4 regions of the Mesorhizobium sp. M2A.F.Ca.ET.043.05.1.1 genome follow, and region 1 is predicted to be linked to each of the others. Evidence: predicted binding sites of a transcription regulator. Region 1 holds the regulator's gene; each other region holds the start of a gene.
The links. Region 1 encodes PhoB, which activates phosphate uptake and scavenging genes when phosphate is short. Its sites were predicted from a motif close to TGTCATNNANCTGTCAT; they were not measured.

Region 2: ppk2 (polyphosphate kinase 2) is a predicted target of PhoB. The motif match lies at 1,069-1,085, and genes of this name have one in related genera.
Region 3: EJ069_RS23190 (DUF1045 domain-containing protein) is a predicted target of PhoB. The motif match lies at 1,089-1,105, and genes of this name have one in related genera.
Region 4: EJ069_RS24295 (PhoX family phosphatase) is a predicted target of PhoB. The motif match lies at 1,280-1,296, and genes of this name have one in related genera.

Annotation. Positions count from the first base shown of each region.
Region 1 covers NZ_CP034446.1:6,090,089-6,092,289, forward strand. Annotated here, with positions in the region: gene phoU (phosphate signaling complex protein PhoU) at 1-529, shown strand, start outside; gene phoB (phosphate regulon transcriptional regulator PhoB) at 547-1,236, shown strand; gene EJ069_RS29365 (ROK family protein) at 1,533-2,201, opposite strand, start outside.
Region 2 covers NZ_CP034446.1:2,099,516-2,101,716, forward strand. Annotated here, with positions in the region: gene ppk2 (polyphosphate kinase 2) at 54-974, opposite strand; gene EJ069_RS10150 (aldo/keto reductase) at 1,240-2,201, shown strand, end outside.
Region 3 covers NZ_CP034446.1:4,809,324-4,811,524, reverse strand. Annotated here, with positions in the region: gene EJ069_RS23195 (alpha-D-ribose 1-methylphosphonate 5-triphosphate diphosphatase) at 1-114, opposite strand, end outside; gene EJ069_RS23190 (DUF1045 domain-containing protein) at 244-951, opposite strand; gene iolB (5-deoxy-glucuronate isomerase) at 1,183-1,995, opposite strand.
Region 4 covers NZ_CP034446.1:5,034,311-5,036,511, forward strand. Annotated here, with positions in the region: gene EJ069_RS24295 (PhoX family phosphatase) at 1-1,215, opposite strand, end outside; gene EJ069_RS24300 (hypothetical protein) at 1,466-1,804, shown strand; gene EJ069_RS24305 (phosphatase PAP2 family protein) at 1,819-2,201, shown strand, end outside.

The DNA of each region.
Region 1 (2,201 bases):
GCGCGAGCTTGACGACCGCGCCATCACGCTGATCGCCAAGCGCCAGCCGATGGCGGACGATCTTCGCCACGTGGTCGGCTCGATCCGCATGGCGGGCGACCTCGAGCGCATCGGCGATCTCGCCAAGAACATCGCCAAGCGCGTCGGGTCGGTCGGCGTCAGCACCGCCCCGCGCGACCTCACGCATTCGATCGATTCCATGGCGCAACTGGTGCTGATCCAGGTCCAGGGCGTGATCCAGGAATACACGGTGGGCGATGCCACGGCGCTGGCCAAGCTTCGCAACGACGACGAACGCATCGACGTCAAATACACCTCCGTCTTCCGCGAACTGTTGACCTACATGATGGAAGATCCGCGCAACATCACCGCTTGCACGCATCTTCTGTTCTGCGCCAAGAACCTCGAGCGCATTGGTGACCATGTGACCAACATCGCCGAGAACGCCTATTATGTGCTGACCGGCACGCAATTGCCCGCCAACCGTCCGAAGCAGGACGAGACGGCAATGTCGGCGCCGGCCGCCTGACGGAAAAGGTTACCCCGATGATCGCGCCACGCATCATGGTGGTGGAGGACGAGGAGCCGCTGGGGGTGCTGCTCCGCTACAATCTCGAATCTGAGGGTTACCAGGTGGAAGTGGTGACCCGCGGCGACGAGGCCGAAATCCGCCTTCAGGAAAATGTCCCCGACCTGCTCGTGCTCGACTGGATGGTGCCGGCGGTTTCCGGCATCGAGCTTTGCCGGCGTCTCAGGATGCGGCCCGAGACCGAGCGGCTGCCGATCATCATGCTCACCGCGCGCGGTGAGGAAAGCGATCGGGTTCGAGGTTTGTCCACCGGCGCCGACGACTATCTGGTCAAGCCGTTCTCGACGCCGGAGTTCATGGCGCGCGTCAAGGCGCTGCTGCGCCGCGCCAAGCCGGAGGTGTTGTCCAGCGTGCTCAAGGTCGGCGACATCGTGCTCGACCGCGAATCGCACCGCGTCTACCGCAAGAAGAGCGAGATCAGGCTCGGCCCGACCGAGTTCCGCCTGCTCGAGTTCATGATGCGGCATCCGGGCCGCGTGTTCTCGCGCAGCCAGCTGCTCGACAATGTCTGGGGCGAGACGATCTATATCGACGAGCGCACGGTGGACGTGCATGTCGGCCGCCTGCGCAAGGCCGTCAACAACGGCCGCATGCCCGACGTCATCCGCACCATCCGCGGGGCGGGTTACGCCATTCGCGAGGATTAGGTTCACCGTTCGTGGAATTGATGCGTCCGCTACCGGATCGCATGCGCTGGTGAGTAGCCGAGACGCTCGTGCTTCGTCATCCACGGGCGGAGCAAGGAGCGCAGCGACGCAGCGCAGACCCGAGGATCCATTCCGTGACTTCGACGCGTCGCGACGGTCCAGAATTCTGCGCCGCTGCGCCCTACGATCCAGGTAACGGCATGGATTCCAGGGTCTACGCTCCGGTTCGCGTTGCTCCGCCCTGGAATGACGAAGCTCAAAGGCCTTCGCTTATCTCCGGCGAATCAGAAACCCGCTTAGGCGACGTTCTTCCCCGCGGCGCCGGACCTCGTCTGGACCCCCGGCGCGAAAATCTCCTGGTCGACGAAGGTCAGCGCGCGCATGGCGCAGCCTTCGCGGATCAGCGGCAGCTCGTTGGGTTCGCTGTCGAAGGAGATCGAGTTCGAGTGCTGGCCGCCGGCGGTCTGGGCGATCGCCTCCCTCAGCGCCGGCTCGATCAGGTCGAAGGCGGCGGCGCTGACCCCGACCATGGCGACAGGCGCCGGATCGATAAGGGCGAACAGGCTGCCCAGGCCGAAGCCCAGCGCTTCGCCGGCCCGACGATAGGCTTCCCGTTCGGGGCCGTCCTCCTGTCGGGCCTTTACGGCCAGCGCGCGCATGTCGGCGTCGCCGACGTCGGTCGGCGCGGCGTCCTCGCTTATCCCCATGGCGCTGCGCCAGATGGCGTAGTTGCCGGCATAGGCCTCGACGCAGCCGCGCCGGCCGCAGCGGCAAAGCGCGCCGCCCGGACGATGGATCATGTGGCCGAACTCGCCGCCGGAGGAATGCGTGCCGGTGAACAATTCGCCCTTTAGCACAAGGCCCATGCCGATGCCGTGCGAGAGCAGGATGGCGATGAAATTGTCGCGATAGCGCTCGGGATCGCGCCATCGCAGCGCCACTGCCATCATGTTGCAGTCGTTCTC
Region 2 (2,201 bases), 2.8 Mb from region 1:
TCATCCGCCCTTCGGGCACCTTCTCCCCGTGGAACGGGGAGAAGGAAAGCGCCTCAATACTTCTCCGGCACGTAAAGCTCTCGCGGCAGCACTTGGCGCTCGTAAGACGGGTTGAAGACGCGCTCCGGCAGCGTGATCTCCTCGTGCGGAACCTCCTCATACGGCACCTGCTGCAGCAGATGGTCGATGCAGTTCAGCCGCGCGCGCTTCTTGTCGTTGCCCTCGACGATGAACCAGGGCGCCTCCTTGATGTTGGTGCGGGCGAAGGTCTCTTCCTTGGCCTTGGTGTACTGCTCCCAGCGCACGCGCGACTGCAGGTCCATCGGCGACAGCTTCCACTGCTTCATCGGGTCGTGGATGCGCATCAGGAAGCGCATCTGCTGTTCCTCGTCGGTGATCGAGAACCAGTATTTCACCAGCGTGATGCCGGAGCGGACCAGCATGCGCTCGAATTCCGGCACGTCGCGGAAAAACTCCTCGACCTGATCCGCGTTGGCAAACCCCATCACCCGCTCGACGCCGGAGCGGTTGTACCAGGAGCGGTCGAACAGCACGATCTCGCCGCCCGCGGGGAGATGCGGCACGTAGCGTTGGAAATACCATTGCGACTTTTCGCGTTCGGTCGGCGCCGGCAATGCCACCACGCGGGCGATGCGGGGGTTGAGCCGCTGCGTGATGCGCTTGATGACGCCCCCCTTGCCGGCGGAATCGCGGCCCTCGAAGATCACCACCAGCTTCTTCTTATGGTAGGCGACCCAGGACTGCAGCTTGATCAGTTCGGACTGGAGCCTCAGCAGCTCGCGAAAGTAGGTCATCCGCTCGATGGAAGGCGGATGCGACTTCTTGTAGATCTTGGCGATCTCGAGCGAGAGCGCCGGTTCGGAAATCTCCAGCTCATAGTCTTCGTCGAGCGTGTCCTCGAGCTCGGCTTCCAGCCAGTCCTTCGCCCCGGAATTCGATTTCACTTCATTCATCGCGCAGCTCCGTCGCCTGTCAGCCATCATCGCTTCGAAATGCGCCGCGGCTCCGGACGGACATTCCTTAAGCCGACTGAGATACAGAGGCGCAGTGACGGTTTTATTGCAATCGGCCGGCAACGAGGATCGATATAGAAGATATGTGATCGATCCGTATCGATAGCGAGGCGACAAACCGCCCGATTTGTCCTACAAATCCCCTCGTCTCTTTTTTCGGTGCCGGCCACGGCGCTTCTTCAAACCAAAATCGCGAGGATCCGACATGGAATACCGCACCCTTGGCCGTTCCGGCCTGAAGGTTTCGACATTGACCCTCGGCACAATGACCTTCGGCGGCACGGGCCCGTTCGCCGCCGTCGGCAACTCCGATCTTTCGGAAGCCAGGCGCATCATCGACACCTGCATCGATGCCGGCATCAACCTCATCGACACGGCAAACGTCTATTCCAACGGGCTCTCGGAGGAGATCATCGGCGAGGCGCTTGGCGGCAAGCGCAAGAACGACGTGCTGATCGCGTCCAAGGCGCGCATGCGCATCGGCGCCGGTCCGAATGACGAGGGCCTGTCGCGCCACCATCTGATCCGCGAATGCGAAAAGAGCCTGAAGAGGCTCAGGACCGACGTCATCGACGTCTATTTCGTTCACCAGTGGGACGGGCTCACCCCGGTCGAGGAGACGATCGCGGCGCTCGACACTTTGATCAACCAGGGCAAGATCCGTTACATCGGTTGCTCCAACTGGTCGGGCTGGCAGGTGATGAAGGCTCTTGCCGTCAGCGACAGCCGCCATCAGGCCCGTTTCGTCACCCAGCAGATCCATTACACGCTGGAAGCACGCGAGGCCGAATACGAATTGCTGCCGATCTCGGTCGACCAGGGCCTCGGCGTGCTGGTCTGGAGTCCGCTGGCGGGCGGCCTGCTCTCCGGCAAATATCATCGCGACAGCCCGACCGCGCGCCAGCTCGGCGGCTGGAGGGAACCGCCGATCCGCGACGAGGACCGGCTGTGGCGCATCGTCGACGTGCTCTCCGACATCGGCAAGGCGCGCGGCATTTCAGGGGCGCAGGTCGCGCTGGCCTGGCTGCTCGGCCGTCCGGCCGTAAGCTCGCTGGTGATCGGCGCACGCAACGAGACGCAGCTCAAGGACAACCTCGCCGCCGCCAGCCTGTCGCTCTCCGAAGAAGAGCGCCAGCGCCTTGACGCGGTCAGCCGGCCGCCGGTGCT
Region 3 (2,201 bases), 1.3 Mb from region 1:
GGCAGCGCCCGGCTCGACGGCGGCGATCATGTCGTCGCGCAACAGAAGCGAGCCCTCGACGATCTCGTCGGGCAGCACGATGCGGGCATTGGTGAGAACGGTTTCGGCGGTCATCTCAGGCGGTCCTATCTCGAGCGGTCGGCAATCAAATCAGAGCAATTCCAGGAAAAGTGCTTTGCGGTTTTCCGTCCGGAATTGCGTTAAAACTAAAGATAGGGCGGTTCAGCGTTCCGCTGATCCGCCCTAGGCTGTCTTACGGGCCGGGCCACGGCCAAGCGCATGGTGCGAAAGCACCATGAACGGGGCGCCGGGCTCGCTTTCGACGAACAAGGTCAGCGCATCGACCGGCACCGGCTGGCGCAGCGCGTCGGCGAACAGGCCGTCGATCGCCGCGCGAAGACGCGGGCTCTCCTCGGGCCCGACACGCCCCGACAGCGTCATATGGAAGCGGAATGTGTCGAAGACGTAAGGATAGCCCCATTGGCAGAGGTTGCGGAACTCATCCGGCTTCAGCGCATCGGGGCTGCGGCGCTCGATCTCGGCTTCGGTGAGCGGCGCGCGGAAACTGTCGAAGGCGCGCACCACCTCGCCGGCGAAGTCGTTGAGCGGCGCGAACCGCGTTTCCGGCACCAGCGCGAAGAAGCCGTCGATCTGCCCGACGACCAGGCGCGGGATGACGACGGGCGGCGTCGCCTCGGCGAAAGCGTCGAGCGCGGCGCGCAGCGAAGCTTCCGTCTCGTTCGGCGCCAGCCGGAATGGCGCCTTCAGCGTCGCATGGAACCCGTAACGCCGGGCCGATGCCGTGTGGAAGGCGACTTCCGCCGCCGACAGATCGCCGACCGCCTCCACCGGCCGCGTCGCCGCCCCGAACGGGTCGCGGCCCAGCCAGTTGGCGGCAATGCGCGCCAGCTTCTCGTCCTGTCCCGGTGTGTAGTAGATGGCGTATCGCATCGGCGTTCCTCGTCAAGCGCGTCGCGCCCGAAGGATCATGCGACGCACTTCAAGTCATTGTCTTGGCAAGTCGTGGGTCCAAAACGCCAAGGCGTTTGCGGCGACATGCACCGGAACCGCTGCCATAGGTGATTTCCATGACGGATTGACGAAGCTTTCATGGGTTTTCGAAGGCAAGTCCAGCCGCAAGCTCGTTAGCCGACGATTTTTCCCGGCTGGACCAATGCGCGGTCAGGCCTTCATCAGCCATTCGTGCTCGGCCGCGTTGTGGAATTTCCACGTCCGCTTCGGTCCGGCCATGACGTTGAGGTAATAGAGGTCGTAGCCGTGGCAGGCCGCGCAGGGGTGATAGCCCTTCGGCACCAGCACGACATCGCCGTCCTCGATCGCTATCGCCTCGTCCAGCTCGCGCACGCCGTTGCGGTCGGCGTCGGTGTAGACGCGCTGGAAGGCAAAGCCCTGCGGCGGGTTGAGGCGGTGGTAATAGGTCTCCTCGAGATAGGATTCGGCCGGCAGATTGTCCTGGTCGTGCTTGTGCGGCGGGTAGCTGGAGGTGTGGCCGCCGGGCGTGATCACCTCGACCACCAGCAGCGAATCCGCCGGCTTGCCCTCGGGCAGGATGTTGGTGACATAGCGCGTGTTGGTGCCCTTGCCGCGCACCTCCTGGCCAAGATCGTCCGGCCCGATGACCCGCACCGGCAGGCCGCCGCCGAGGCCCGGCGCCGAGCAGACGGCGAGCTCCAACTCGGTGTCGGCGGTCACCGACCATTCAGTGCCTTGCGGCACATAGACCGACCAGGGCTTGCCCTCGAAGGGCGACATGCGCTCGCCGAGCAGGCCAAGATCCTTGCCGCCAGCGGTCGCCTTGCCCTTGCCGGTGACGAAGACCAGGCAGACCTCACGGTCGCCCGTCGTGCCGCCCGCCGCCTCGCCCGCCTTCAGCCGATGCAGGTCGAACCCGACATAGGTCCAGCCGGCGCTTTGCGGCGTGACGTGTGCGACATGGCCGTGGCCCCTGTCGGCCTTGACGAGCAGTTTCGACATCTTTGTCTCTCCTATCCCTATTCGCTCTAGCGGGCTGGCGACCCAGAGATTTCACCAGCTGAGGAATCCGGCGCAAACCTTCGCGATTGGCCGTGGCCTCCGAACTTCGTCATCCTAGGGCGAAGCAGGAGCGAAGCTCCGTCGCGGAGACCCTAGGATGACGAAGCGAGGTGCGTTTCGACTAGTCGCCAACGCATGAGGTCCGC
Region 4 (2,201 bases), 1.1 Mb from region 1:
GAACCTCGCCACGTAGAGCGTGCCGTCGTCGAGCAGGTTCATGTTGGCGGCGCGGTCATTGGGGTTGAACGTACCGGCGGTGACGAACTTGTAGACATAGTCGAAGCGCTCGTCGTCGCCGAGATAGAAGACGACGCGGCCGTCCCTGGCGACGATCGACTCCGCGCCCTCATGCTTGAAACGGCCCATGGCGGTGCGCTTCCTCGGCACCGAAGCCGGATCGTTGACGTCGACCTCGACGATCCAGCCGAAACGATTGGGCTCGTTCGGCTCCTTGGCAAGGTTGAAGCGGTCGTAATGGGCGCCCCATTCATAGGCGCCTTCGGGAATGCCGAGGCGCTTGTAATTGGCGGCTTCCTTGTGGCCTTCCGGCAATTCGCCCGAGAAATAGCCATGGATGTTCTCCTCGGCCATCACGTAGGTGCCCCAGGGCGTGACACCGCCGGCGCAATTGTTGAGCGTGCCGATGACCTTGGCGCCGGAGGGATCGGCATTGGTCTTGACGCGGTCGTGGCCGGCGACCGGGCCGGAGAGCGCCATCTCGGTGGTGGAGGTGATGCGCCGGTTGTGCTTGCCGTCGCGCACCACCTGCCATTTGCCGCCTTCCTTGCGTATCTCGACGATGGTGCCGCCATGCGCGGCCATCTCGACATCGACCTGCTCCTTCGTCAGCGGCGCGACCTCGGCGGCCTTCTTGCCGTCCTTCTCGACGATCGAAACGATGCCGGGGAACATCAGATGCGGATTGGTGTATTCGTGGTTGACGACCAGAAGCCCATGCTCGGCCGAGCCGTCGATCGGGATGTAGCCGACATAGTCGTTGTTGTAGCCGAACTGTTTTGCTTGAGCCTCGGCCGACTGCTTCAGCGGATCGAACTCCGGCGAATCGGCAAACAACGGATCGCCCCAGCGCAGCAGCACGTCGGCATCATAGCCCGGCGCGACATGGTGCTTGTCGTCGATGCCGGCTTCGAGCTCGTCGAACTTGAAAGCCGAGGCCTCGGCGGCACGCGCCTCGTCGGCGGCGACGAGCGCCAGCGGGCTGACGGTGGCGGCGATGGCCGAAACGGCCAGCGAGCCCATGAGGAAACCGCGGCGCGAGAAGCGCGCGGCGATGATCTCGCCCATGGTGCGGTTGTCGGTCGGGTTGACGGGCGGGCCGTCATTCTCCTCGAGCTGGCTGGTGCGGAAGCGGGTTTCAGGGGTCACGGTCATAGGCTGTTCCTCTGGCTTCTTGAGGTGGCTTGAGCTTGGACCTTTCGACCCCTAAAGCGCGCCGATCACAATTTCGTGACATCGCCGTGATCAAACCGCAAGATTGGTTTGCTTGCTGAGCAGCGGCTGGGCCAGCTGCAATCCCTGACGCGCACGTGGGATCGACCGCGCCCCGCTTGACGGTTTCGCCCGCTTCGGAAACAAGGGCTGCGGCCGGCATGGCGACGGCGCTTGAAAAAGGGGACGGCGGGTGAGTTTCTGGGGATTGGCGCAGCTCGGTATTTCGACCGTGATGTTCCTGCTGGCGGCGATGGCGGCCAAGCAATGGGGGCTGGCGCCGAGCCTGGCCAAGCTCCTTGTGACGCTGGCGCTCTATACCGCCGGCAACCTGATCATGCTGAGGCTGGTGCGCGAGTTCGGCATGTCGGTGGCGTTCAGCCTGTCGGCGGTGATCCAGCTTGTCGCGGTCAATGTCGTGGCCATCGCCTTTTTCGGCGAACGGCTCAATACTTTCCAGGCGACCGGCATGGTGCTGGCGATCGCCGCCGTCGCCCTGATCACGCTCGGGCCCTATATGCAGAAGCTCTAACCCTCGAGCCTCTCATGAAGCCATCCGTCGGTGCATTGCTTGCCAAGATCGAATTCCCCCTGCTGCTGGCCGGGTTGGTCATCGCCGGCGGGCTGTGGGGCTTTGAAGAATTGATGGAGGTGGCGCGCGCCACAGCGCCGCACGCCTTCGACACCGAGATCCTGCTTGCCTTCCGCCATGCCGGGCAGCCGGACAGCCCGATCGGTCCGCTTTGGCTGCAGGGCGCGATGCGCGACATCACCGCGCTCGGTAGCACCGTGGTGCTGGTGCTGATCACGACCGCGACGATCGTCTATCTCATGTTGATCCGCAGGCCTTCGACCGCGCTGTTCGTGTTCGCGGCGGTGGCGGGCGGGCAAGTGCTTTCCACCTTGCTCAAGCACGAAGTCGACCGGCC